DNA from 3 places in the Vibrio ponticus genome. Region 1 is predicted to be linked to each of the others. Evidence: riboswitches for the same ligand, from Rfam matches in the RefSeq annotation. Region 1 holds a riboswitch; each other region holds the start of a gene.

Region 1 (4,169 bases):
CTCAATTTATTTAGATGCAAAAGGCGGATTTTTATTGATAGCTTTATTAAGATAATTGTTGCCGAAAGTGGCAGTTCAAGCGCAGTGAGAGCGATCAAAATGTTTCGCTTTTAGGCGCATTATCGCCATAATGAAGTGGTAATTTTTCGCGTAATACAAGGTTTAGTTTATGCATATTCATATCTTGGGGATCTGTGGCACCTTTATGGGTGGTGCGGCAATGTTAGCGCGCCAACTTGGGCATAAAGTGACCGGGAGTGACGCAAACGTTTACCCACCAATGAGTACAATGCTTGAATCTCAAGGTATTGAAATTATAGAAGGTTTCGATCCAAGTCAGCTTAACCCAGCGCCGGATCTCGTGGTGATTGGTAATGCGATGAGTCGCGGTAATCCATGTGTGGAATATGTACTAAATAATAACCTGCGTTACACCTCGGGACCGCAATGGTTACAAGAGTTTTTACTGCACGATCGCTGGGTATTAGCGGTGTCTGGTACCCATGGCAAAACCACGACTTCAAGCATGCTGGCTTGGGTATTAGAAGAGTGTGGTTATCAACCTGGCTTCTTGGTAGGCGGGGTGCTCGGTAACTTTGGTATTTCAGCTCGACTCGGCGAAAGTATGTTTTTTGTCGTCGAAGCCGACGAATATGACAGTGCTTTTTTTGATAAGCGTTCAAAGTTTGTTCATTACCACCCGCGCACCTTAGTGATGAATAACTTGGAGTTCGATCATGCCGACATTTTCGATGATCTTGAGGCGATTAAGCGTCAATTCCACCATCTAGTACGAACTGTGCCAGGTAATGGTCGCATTCTAGCACCAAGTAAAGATCAGTCACTTGCTGACGTACTAGCGCGTGGTTGCTGGAGCGAAAAAGAGTTTACCGGTGAGAATGGCGATTGGCGCGCAGAGAAGATCAAGAAAGATGGTTCTGAGTTCCGTGTCTATCTGCAAAATCAGCATGTCGGTACCGTTAACTGGGACTTGGTGGGCGATCACAATGTCGATAATGCTCTGATGGCAATTGCTGCGGCACGTCATGTTGGTGTTACACCAGATCTGGCTTGTGAAGCACTTGGTAAATTTATTAATACCAAGCGTCGTTTAGAGCTAAAAGGAGAGGTGAATGGCATCAAAGTTTATGATGATTTTGCTCATCATCCGACGGCGATTGAACTGACCAGTGGCGGTTTGCGTAACAAGGTCGGCACAGACAAGATTATTGCTGTGCTTGAGCCTCGCTCCGCCACCATGAAGCGCGGCGTTCACAAAGAAACTTTAGCGGCTTCTTTACACCATGCTGATGAAGTCTACCTCTATCAACCGGAGGGTATTGATTGGTCGGTACAAGAGATTGCAGAGCAATGCTCACAGCCTGCCTTCAGCAGCGCGGATATTGATCAATTGGTTGAGCAGATCGTGGCGAGCGCCAAACCAGGCGATCACATTTTAGTGATGAGTAACGGTGGCTTTGAAGGTATTCACGGTAAGCTTTTAGCCAAACTAGCGGAATAACAGTAAATGACTAAGCAAAACAGCAAAGCAATGACCCTCGCTTTTACTGGAGCTTCAGGCGCACCCTATGGGTTGCGTCTGCTTGAGTGCTTACTCGCGGCGGATTATCAGGTTTATCTGCTGATCTCATCGGCAGCACGTGTGGTGCTAGCCACAGAGCATGGTTTAAAACTACCCAGCGGTCCTGATGCGGCCAAACAAGCTTTGGTTGAACATCTCAATTGCGACCCAGAAAAATTGGTGGTGTGCGGCAAGGATGATTGGTTCTCGCCTGTCGCGTCAGGCTCTGCCGCACCGAAACAAATGGTGGTGTGCCCATGTTCGGCCGGCAGCGTTGCTGCGATCGCGCATGGTATGTCAGACAATTTGATTGAGCGTGCTGCGGATGTGGTGATGAAAGAGCGTGGTCAGTTATTGTTGGTGGTACGTGAAACGCCTTTTTCTACCTTGCATTTAGAAAATATGCATAAGTTATCGCAGATGGGCGTGACGATTATGCCAGCGGCGCCGGGTTTTTATCATCAACCGAAAACGATAGAAGACTTAATTGATTTTATGGTCGCTCGGATCTTGGATCATCTAGGCGTTGAGCAAGGGTTAGTTCCGCGATGGGGTTATGATCAACGTCCTTAGCCATTCTCTACCGCATTTGCTTGGTTACTCTATTTTATGTTGATTGATTGTAGCCATTGATAATCGGAATGATTACAATCCATCCGAAACTCATCGGGGAGCAAAGTGCTGAGCACTGGCTGAGATCGACTTTTGTCGGGACCCGTGACCTGAACCAGATAATGCTGGCGTAGGAATTGAGTCAGGATAATTGATGATTATGGATAATTAAGCCTCGACTTCAAACCTGTGCCGCTCAACCTTTGGAGAGCGAACAGTGAAAACCACTCTAACAGCCCTAGCCGTGGCTTGTGCTTCTTTTTCGGCGATTGCCGCAGATAATACACTGACTATCTACACCTATGACTCTTTTGCAGCCGATTGGGGACCAGCTCCGGCGGTTAAAAAAGCCTTTGAAGCGCAATGTGATGGCTGTGAAGTTAACTTTGTTGCTTTAGATGATGGTGTCTCAATTCTTAACCGTCTGCGTTTGGAAAACGGTAACAGCAAAGCGGATATCGTATTAGGTTTGGACAACAACCTAATGGCAGAAGCAAAGAAAACCGGCTTTTTGGCTGAGCACTCGGTAGATACCTCAAGCGTCACCATTCCAGGTGGTTGGCAAGATAAAACCTTTGTCCCTTATGACTTTAGCTACTTCGCCTTTGTCTACAACACTGAGAAACTGACCAATCCACCGACCAGCCTGAAAGAGTTGGTTGAGCAGCGCGATGATCTAAAAGTCATCTACCAAGATCCGCGTACCTCAACACCGGGACAAGGCTTTATGTTGTGGATGAAGTCAGTCTATGGTGATGATGTTGCTGCGGCGTGGCAGAAAGTCGCGAAGAAAACGGTAACCGTAACCAAAGGTTGGTCAGAAGCGTATTCTATGTTCCTCGAGGGGGAAGCTGACATGGTGTTGTCATACACAACCTCACCGGCCTATCACATTATTGCCGAGCAAGATAAGCGTTTTGCTGCGGCTAATTTCTCTGAAGGTCATTACACCCAAGTTGAAGTGGCAGCGAAAGTGAAAGGCTCGCAAAACCCAGAGCTAGCCGACCAATTCATGCAGTTTATTCTGAGCGAAGGATTCCAATCGGCAATGCCAACCGGCAACTGGATGTATCCGGTTACTGATATCAAGTTGCCGCAAGGGTATGAAGCTTTGACTGTGCCAGCTAAGGCACTCAGCTTTACTTCTGATGAAGTTGCTGCGCAGCGTAAAGCCTGGATTCGCGAATGGCAAAGTGCATTGACTCGATAGGATGATTGTTTGAATCGTACGCCTAAAATCGGGCTGGTGGTCGCGGTGCTTATCGCGACCTTTGTTTTTTCAGCCCTTGCTGCCTTGTTTCACGCAGCACCCTCACTTAATGTTCTTTCGGTATGGCAAGATCCGTACTACCGTCATGTAACACAATTTAGCTTCTATCAATCGTTTCTTTCAACGCTGCTCAGCGTTGGCTTTGCTTTGCCAGTTGCTCATGCGCTGTCTAAACGCGATTTTAAAGGTAAATCGCTGTTGCTAAGGCTGTTCAGTTCAACCTTGGTTTTGCCTGTTTTAGTTGGGGTTTTTGGCCTGCTGGCGATTTATGGTAATTCGGGGTTGTTCGCCGATCTATTTGCCTATTTCGGTGGTGAGTTGCCGTTCTCTATCTATGGACTAAACGGCATTTTACTCGCGCACGCATTCTTTAATTTGCCTTACGCTGCCCGTCTTTTGTTACAGGCTTTGGAGTCGATTCCACAAGAGCAGCATAAGCTGTGCGCGCATCTTGGTATGAGCCAATGGCAGAAATTTAAGTGGGTAGAGTGGCCGCGCTTGCGTCAACAACTGCCTCATGTCTCTGGTTTAGTGTTTATGTTGTGCTTTACCAGTTTTGCCACTGTGATGGCGCTGGGAGGTGGTCCCAAGTCAACGACGATTGAATTGGCTATCTACCAAGCGATCAAGTTTGATTTTGACCTGCAAGCTGGCGCATTGTTGGCAATTTGGCAGATGCTGCTGTGTGGTGTGTTAGCTCTGACT
Region 2 (4,169 bases), 280 kb from region 1:
GATAACCGCTGAAAGCATCTAAGCGGGAAGCGAGCCTTGAGATGAGTTCTCCCTGATACTTTAAGTATCCTAAAGGGTTGTCGGAGACTACGACGTTGATAGGTCAGGTGTGTAAGTGCTGTGAGGCATTGAGCTAACTGATACTAATTGCCCGTGAGGCTTAACCATACAACACCCAAGGGGTTTTGATGGACTCAAAGAAAGAACAAAACTTGATTGTGTAGAGAACACAAAACAGCTTTCCAAGTTATTCTCTAGAAATAGAGAGAAAGAATTTGCTTGGCGACCATAGCGTTGCGGACCCACCTGATTCCATGCCGAACTCAGAAGTGAAACGCAATAGCGCCGATGGTAGTGTGGGGCTTCCCCATGTGAGAGTAGGACATCGCCAGGCTTTATATTTTGAACGCTTGTTATTAATAACGAGTATTCCACTGCGGAGTGGTAGTTCAGTTGGTTAGAATACCGGCCTGTCACGCCGGGGGTCGCGGGTTCGAGTCCCGTCCACTCCGCCACTTATTCGAAAACCTCGCTTTTGCGAGGTTTTTTTGAATCTACACTGTGATAAACTGTAGTTCAAATTTAGGGGTGTAGCTCCAATTGGCAGAGCAGCGGATTCCAAATCCGCGTGTTGGGAGTTCGAATCTCTCCACCCCTGCCATATACTAAGCCTCAGCAGTAATGCTGGGGCTTTTTTACGTCTGCATTTTATGGTTTTAGTCAATTGGCAGAGCAAGCGGATTCCGCTATTTACCAAAGAGCGCGTGTTGGGGTGAATAGTTCGAATCTCTGGATCGCCAGCCCGGTCCACCCCTGCCATCTTCGAAAGCCTCGACAGAAATGTCGGGGCTTTTTTGCATTTGTTGCTTTTGCAAAGCAAATGTTGGGAGCTTGTGCGCAAGCCCGGCGCCTCCGCCATATTCGAAGGCTCTGACTTAGGTCAGGGCCTTTTTCGTTTCTGGTAGAAACGAAATTGGAACGTTCGATATCTAAGATATCTCTCTTCGAGAACATTCCGTATCGTAGATACGTCATTTCGAGATGCGGGAAAGTTCAGTCTCTTCGATACTTCACTTTGAGAGTGGAAATAGAGCACTCCGTATCCGCGATACTTCGCTTCGGGATGGAGAAACGTTCTTTCTTTGGCTCTATATTCCAACGAGTGCCTCTCGGTTTTCAACTCTACACTCTCTTGCTCTTCTCTCGCATCCGTAGCGCAGCGTTCCGAACTCCCGTATCCACTTTCCCGCATCCGTAGTGCAGCGTTCCGAACTCCCGCATCCACTTTCCCGTATCCGTAGCGAAGCGTTCCAAACTCCGTTATCCGTCAAAGTGACTACGGTAACTTTTTTAATCTGTTAGCTTTTATGGGGTGAATATTTAGTTTGTAGACTCGAAATTTTTCAGGTTATGGCTACAATATAGCCACTTACAGTTTTGGGGGATTTATGGGACAGCTTTCCATTTTAGGTTTTATTGCTCTTGGTGGCGCTTTTGGTGCGTGTTCTCGCTATCTCGTCTCAGAGCTTTGTGTCGCGCTGCTGGGTCGAGGTTTTCCTTACGGCACACTCACTGTTAACGTTGTGGGCTCATTTATTATGGGACTACTGATTGCGGCATTTGAAAGTGAAATCATGTCGATTGAACCTTGGCGACAAATTATCGGCCTTGGTTTCCTTGGTGCTCTAACCACATTCTCTACGTTCTCAATGGATAATGTACTGCTGATGCAGCAGGGCGCATTCTTTAAGATGGGCTTAAATGTGTTACTCAATGTCTTTTTGAGCATCTCAGCGGCGTGGTTAGGTTTTCAATTACTGATGAAGTCTTAACAAAAATTTAAATATTTTTGTACAGGTCAGCTTGGTTTAGACCTGTCAATTGCTTATAATTGCATCACTTGTCGGAGTGCCATTTGGCTGAGACCGTTAATTCGGGATCCGTTGAACCTGATCAGATTAGAATCTGCGAAGGGAACAGGAGAAGATATTATCGTTAGGGATGTTTCTATCATCCTAGCGTACCTATCAACATATCGATGTTGTGTTTAGGTTGCTACAACCTAATTTTCGATACCTCTTGTCATATCGTTCCGCCAAGCATTTTTATCCCATACGTTTATAAAAAATGAGCAAGGAAAAATGCTATGTCGAGTCGCAAGCAAGCAAGACTGGAAGCTAAACAGTTTATTGATACTCTCTCAGTACAACCTTATCCAAATTCGCATAAGGTGTATGTTGAGGGTTCCCGTCCTGATATTCGAGTACCAATGCGCGAAATATCTTTGGCCGATAGCCTAGTCGGAGGCACCAAAGAAGCGCCTGTATTTGAGCCTAACGAGCCTATTCGTGTATACGATACCTCTGGTCTCTACACCGATCCTGAACACCAAATCGACCTTTACAATGGCTTACCTAAGCTTCGTGAGCAGTGGATCGAAGAGCGCAGTGATACCGAAGTTTTGGATGATGTTAGCTCCGTCTATACCAAAGAGCGTTTAGCCGATGAAACTCTCGATGAGCTTCGTTACGGTAATCTACCACGTATAAGACGTGCTAAGAGCGGTAAATGTGTTACTCAACTTCACTATGCTCGTCAGGGGCTTATTACTCCTGAAATGGAGTACATCGCTTTGCGTGAGAACATGGGACGTGCTCGCTATCGCGATGAAGTTCTCACTCAGCAGCATCCTGGCCAAAGTTTTGGTGCGAATCTACCCAAAGATATTACTCCTGAGTTTGTACGCAAAGAGGTCGCTGAGGGGCGCGCCATCATTCCTTCTAACATCAACCATCCAGAATCGGAGCCAATGATTATTGGTCGTAACTTCCTAGTCAAAGTGAACGCTAACATCGGCAACTCTTCAGTGACTTCGTCAATAGAAGAAGAAGTAGAGAAGCTGGTTTGGTCAACACGCTGGGGTGGTGATACGGTTATGGACCTGTCGACTGGGCGTAATATTCATGAAACTCGTGAATGGATCTTGCGTAACAGTCCTGTTCCTATTGGGACGGTGCCTATGTACCAAGCGTTAGAAAAAGTGAATGGTATTGCTGAGAACCTTAATTGGGAAGTGATGCGTGACACACTGATTGAGCAAGCCGAGCAGGGCGTGGATTACTTTACCATTCACGCAGGGTTACTTCTACGCTATGTGCCAATGACGGCAAAACGGGTTACCGGCATTGTCTCTCGTGGTGGTTCCATCATTGCTAAATGGTGTCTAGCCCATCATCAAGAAAGTTTTCTTTATACTCATTTCCGCGAAATCTGTGAGATCTGCGCTAAGTATGATGTCGCGCTTTCTCTTGGAGATGGGCTTCGTCCAGGTTCTGTCGCAGATGCTAACGATGAAGCGCAGTTCGCTGAACTTAGAACGCTCGGTGAGCTAACCAAGATCGCTTGGGAATATGATGTGCAAGTGATCATTGAAGGCCCGGGCCATGTGCCAATGCACATGATCAAAGAAAATATGGAAGAGCAGCTTGAGCATTGTCATGAAGCGCCTTTTTATACCTTAGGTCCACTTACAACTGATATTGCCCCAGGCTACGATCATATTACTTCGGGTATTGGTGCGGCGATGATTGGCTGGTATGGCTGTGCCATGCTGTGTTATGTCACGCCGAAAGAGCACCTTGGGTTACCAAACAAGGATGATGTTAAGACCGGTCTGATTACTTATAAATTGGCTGCCCATGCGGCGGATTTGGCAAAAGGTCATCCGGGAGCACAAGTGCGCGATAACGCCCTGTCGAAAGCGCGCTTTGAGTTCCGCTGGGAAGACCAATTTAACTTGTCTCTCGATCCGGAAACTGCACGCAGTTTCCATGATGAAACCTTGCCGCAAGAATCAGGTAAGGTTGCTCACTTTTGCTCAATGTGTGGTCCTAAATTCTGCTCGATGAAGATTTCGCAAGAGGTGCGTGAATACGCTAAGGACACCGAACAGGTAGCGGCCGATCAAGCTATAGAGATAAAAATGCTTGATGACCCATTAGAAGGAATGCGTCAGAAATCGGCGGAGTTTCTTGCGACTGGGTCAGAGTTGTACCATCCAGCGGTCAGCACAGAGGCTGAGTAATGATGGTCTCTATACTGGTTCCATCGAGTAAGATTGAGTTAACCGGTGAGATTCAACAGGCTCTTTTGTTAGCCAAGCAGCAAGG
Region 3 (4,169 bases), on a different replicon from region 1:
CGGAATGCGCCAACGGCTCGTTATCGCGATAGCCCTCTCCCTTAACCCCAAAATGATCATCATGGATGAGCCGACGACTGCGCTCGATGTCGTGGTGCAACGAGAGATCTTGCAACAGATCTACCAATTGCGTGAAGAGTTTGGTTTTTCGATTCTGTTTATTACCCACGATCTGGCACTGATGACCCAACTCTGTGATCGTATCGCGATCATGCGTCACGGTGAGATTGTCGAAGTGAATACCTCCAAAGAGATCCGTGTTAATCCGCAACACGCTTATACGCAAAAACTATGGGCATCGTTCCCGAATATCCATGAAGGTAAACATCAAACGCAAGGAGCGCCAGCATGAACGAACCCATCATCCAAGTTAATGATATCGTAAAAGAATTTAATGTCGGAGGCGGTTTCTCTGCCGTAGAACGTTTTAAAGCGCTGCAAGGGGTGAGCTTTAATCTGCATAAAGGTCGCACGCTGGCGTTAGTGGGTGAATCAGGCTGTGGTAAAAGTACCTGTGCCCGCTTGATCACTAAAGTCTACCCTACCACCAGCGGTGAGATCTTATTTAAAGGGCGTAATATTGATGAGATCAACAGCCGTAAAGATCTCCTCGATTACCGCAGTAAAGTGCAAATGGTATTCCAAGATCCGTTTGGCTCACTCAATCCCACTCATACTATTCGCCACCATTTAACTCGCCCACTGAAGATCCACAAGCAAGTGACAAATAACGCTGAGATCCCAGCGAAATTAAATGAGTTGATCCAACTGGTTGAACTGGCACCCGATACGCTCGATAAGTACCCCCATGAACTGAGTGGTGGTCAACGTCAACGAGTGAACTTAGCCCGCGCACTCGCGGTTGGCGCGGAAGTGATTCTCGCCGATGAACCCACCTCGATGCTCGACGTTTCCATTCGACTTGGGGTACTAAACCTAATGCAACGGATGAAGCAAGAGCTCGGCATTGGCTTTTTGTATATCACTCATGACCTTGCGACAGCCCACTACATCGCGGAAGAGACCGCAGTGATGTACAAAGGGCAGATCGTTGAATGGGGTGATACACAATCCATTTTGACCAATCCACAGCATCCTTACACCAAACTACTGATTTCCGCCGTGCCCGATCCCGATCAGCCATTTGGTCATTTGGTCGAAAGTGAACCAAACTATTCTCAACAAGCGGATGAAATTCGTGCCACCAGCGCCATCGTGCAGCACGGTGTGCGACAGGTTGGTCCAAATCACTTTGTAAAACAGTGGGATGATGCAGCATGATCAAACTAGAATCTTGGGTAGAAGCGATCTCTGATTGGTACCAAAACCGGAAGCATGATCAAGATGATTCCTTGTGTTCATTGATCCTTTCTGTTCCTGATTCTGTTTGGGGTCCTCAAGTCACCGAACTACAAAGTAAAGCCATCGCCTGCTGGTTAGATGGCTGCCTGCGGGTTTTTCATGGGTTGCGCTACAGCAACCCAACTAAAGCCTACCAATATCTGCAACTGGCTAGCAGTAAGTTGCAGGCAACCGCGAGTCAACCTCTTGCCGAGCTTGAGCTACGAGACTGGTCAATGAAACGCCTCCAACACCTTACTGTACTGGCACTGGAGTTTTGTAATCAACAACCACAAAGCCAGTGGCAACAAGAGTCGGATAACTTGATCGAATCACACGTGCAATTTATGGCAGCGCATAATTGGAATGAACCTCGAAAGCATGATCAAGGCAAAGCTTCATTTCATTGATCTACACCGCAATTCACTTTAACCCGCCTTGATCATCTTTCCGCAATTCGATTCATGCTTCCGATTGTTTAAAGGGCTTAGCGCCCTATTCTCGCCCTGCTTGCTTAAATCTGACAAACCACCAATCGCGGTTTGTTGCTATGTTTATCCATCAATTGCTTAATCACGCCTCTGATTCAAAGGGAACCCGGAAGTGTGATCAAGGCAAATATCTTTCAATCAGCAGACGATAAACATCAGGCTTGTTGTAGTAGTTATCAGTATGAGCTGATACTATCTCTCACATAGTCGGGGGGCTGTTGCCATTGTGCAAAGGCTGAGATCGAATTTCGAGACCCGTTGAACCTGATTCAGTTAACACTGACGTAGGGAACTATCAACACTTTGCTACCACTTACATTCCGCACCCTAGCGTCGATCCGTTTTGTGATCGCGTTAATGCTCCTGGTCAAAGTCAGTTCCTATCCGTCAGACAATAGGAGCGACCATGGCGCACACAAGCCAAACCATTACCGCAAACTCTTCTACTCACACGCCAATTGTGCTCACTATCGCGGGTTCAGACAGTGGCGGCGGCGCAGGAATCCAAGCTGACATCAAAGCCATATCAGCAACGGGCAGCTTTGCTTGTTCCGTAATTACCGCCATCACATCGCAAAACACTCAAGGCGTTTCCGCTATTTTTCCGATCCCATTAGCGCACGTTGAGAGCCAATTAGACGCCGTGTTTACCGATCTCAATATCGTCGCAGTCAAAATCGGTATGCTGGCAGATGCGAATATCATCAAGGTCGTCGCGAATAAAATTAAGCAATACCAACCAAGATTTTTGGTGGTGGATCCGGTGATGGTTGCTACCAGTGGTGACTTGCTGCTTGAGCAATCTGCCATTGCCACCTTAAAAAGCGAACTGCTGCCTTTGGCGGATATTATTACCCCGAATCTTCCTGAAGGCGCGGCTCTGACTTCCCTAGCTATACCTCAATCTCAAGCTGAAATGAATGACATGATCAGCGATCTTCGCCAGCTTGGTGCCAAAGCGGTGCTGCTAAAAGGCGGGCATCTAGAAAAAGATCTTAACAGTAACGATCTGCTGATCACCGCCAATCGAGCTGAATTGATCAGCGCCAAGCGTCACCAAACCAAAAATACCCATGGTACAGGCTGTACCCTCTCTTCTGCTATTGCCTCATACCTTGCGCAAGGCAATGAATTGACCGAGGCGGTTAAGCTCTCTAAACACTACATTTCGCAGGCAATCGCCCACGCTGATGAGCTGCAAGTCGGTCAAGGTCATGGACCTGTGAATCATTTCTTTGCTTACGCCGCAAAGCAGTAAAGCCAATGACGACACAAGCTTTGGGCGTGGAAATCAATCACGCCTACTTACAGTACCAAACTAACGTGGTCGCCACGCTAGCCAACGTTAATATGTCGATTCCTGCTGGATGTTGGACTGTATTGTTGGGGCGCAGTGGCAGTGGCAAGACCACACTTTTACGCTATCTTGCTGGATTGCTAGGTGACAGCGTCACTCTTAGTGGTGAGATACGTTCAAGTGATGATCAACCTTTTGAACAACGCATTGCCTACATGGCACAACAAGATTTATTGCTGCCTTGGCTCAACGTGTTAGATAACGTCTGTCTCAGCGCCAAATTTACTGCAAGTGATCAGCAGCAGATGCAAGACAAGGCACTAGCGCTGCTTGAACAAGTCGATCTCGCTCAATATGCCAACACAAAGCCCGATCAATTATCTGGAGGCATGCGCCAACGAGTCGCATTGGCGCGTACCCTGATGCAAGACAAGCCGCTGGTGCTGATGGATGAGCCATTTTCTGCGCTCGATGCGGTTACTAGGCACAAACTACAACGACTTGCTGCTGAATTACTCGCCAACAAAACCGTGATTCTAATCACCCATGATCCACAAGAAGCGGTGCGCTTGGCTGATCAGCTTTATGTACTGCAGGGAACCCCAGCACAAGCGGTCAAGCTTACGGTACCCAGTACCTTGCCGCCAAGAAGTCTCGATGCCGAGTGCGCGGCGCTGCAACAAGCGATTTTACATCAATTGGAGCGCGACTATGACTGATATAACCCAAGGGTCAACGCCAGCAAAACTGCTTGATGAGCGCGAACAGGTCCACCGCCCAGTGCTCAGACTCATCTTTAGCGCATTAATCATCCTCGGGTTATGGCAACTGATTGTGGTGGCATTTGATATGCCGAGCTTTATCCTACCTGCCCCACTTGATGTACTGCACACCATGCTCAATCGCTACCCTGTACTGCTCAAACATAGCTGGGTAACAACGCAGGAGATCTTACTCGGCTTGGGGCTTGGTATCACGATGGGGTTATTGTTTGCCCTGCAAATGTTGTTGTTTGAGCCCCTAAGACGCTGGTTGCTACC

What was found. A riboswitch is a leader RNA that binds a small molecule or an ion and turns the genes downstream of it on or off. The one in region 1 is predicted to bind thiamine pyrophosphate.
Region 2: another riboswitch for thiamine pyrophosphate. It lies ahead of thiC (phosphomethylpyrimidine synthase ThiC); the one in region 1 lies ahead of thiB (thiamine ABC transporter substrate binding subunit).
Region 3: another riboswitch for thiamine pyrophosphate. It lies ahead of thiD (bifunctional hydroxymethylpyrimidine kinase/phosphomethylpyrimidine kinase); the one in region 1 lies ahead of thiB (thiamine ABC transporter substrate binding subunit).

Annotation. Positions count from the first base shown of each region.
Region 1 is NZ_AP019657.1:2,551,024-2,555,192, reverse strand. It holds gene mpl (UDP-N-acetylmuramate:L-alanyl-gamma-D-glutamyl-meso-diaminopimelate ligase) at 170-1,522, shown strand; gene GZN30_RS11360 (flavin prenyltransferase UbiX) at 1,529-2,155, shown strand; TPP riboswitch at 2,240-2,348, shown strand; gene thiB (thiamine ABC transporter substrate binding subunit) at 2,412-3,404, shown strand; gene thiP (thiamine/thiamine pyrophosphate ABC transporter permease ThiP) at 3,414-4,169, shown strand, end outside.
Region 2 is NZ_AP019657.1:2,833,491-2,837,659, reverse strand. It holds rRNA gene GZN30_RS12800 (23S ribosomal RNA) at 1-168, shown strand, start outside; rRNA gene rrf (5S ribosomal RNA) at 279-394, shown strand; tRNA gene GZN30_RS12790 (tRNA-Asp) at 439-515, shown strand; tRNA gene GZN30_RS12785 (tRNA-Trp) at 585-661, shown strand; gene crcB (fluoride efflux transporter CrcB) at 1,449-1,832, shown strand; TPP riboswitch at 1,895-1,993, shown strand; gene thiC (phosphomethylpyrimidine synthase ThiC) at 2,147-4,084, shown strand; gene GZN30_RS12770 (thiamine phosphate synthase) at 4,084-4,169, shown strand, end outside.
Region 3 is NZ_AP019658.1:7,074-11,242, reverse strand. It holds gene GZN30_RS14650 (ABC transporter ATP-binding protein) at 1-352, shown strand, start outside; gene GZN30_RS14645 (ATP-binding cassette domain-containing protein) at 349-1,281, shown strand; gene GZN30_RS14640 (transcriptional regulator) at 1,278-1,751, shown strand; TPP riboswitch at 2,031-2,140, shown strand; gene thiD (bifunctional hydroxymethylpyrimidine kinase/phosphomethylpyrimidine kinase) at 2,239-3,090, shown strand; gene GZN30_RS14630 (ABC transporter ATP-binding protein) at 3,096-3,848, shown strand; partial or broken gene GZN30_RS14625 (ABC transporter permease) at 3,907-4,169, shown strand, end outside.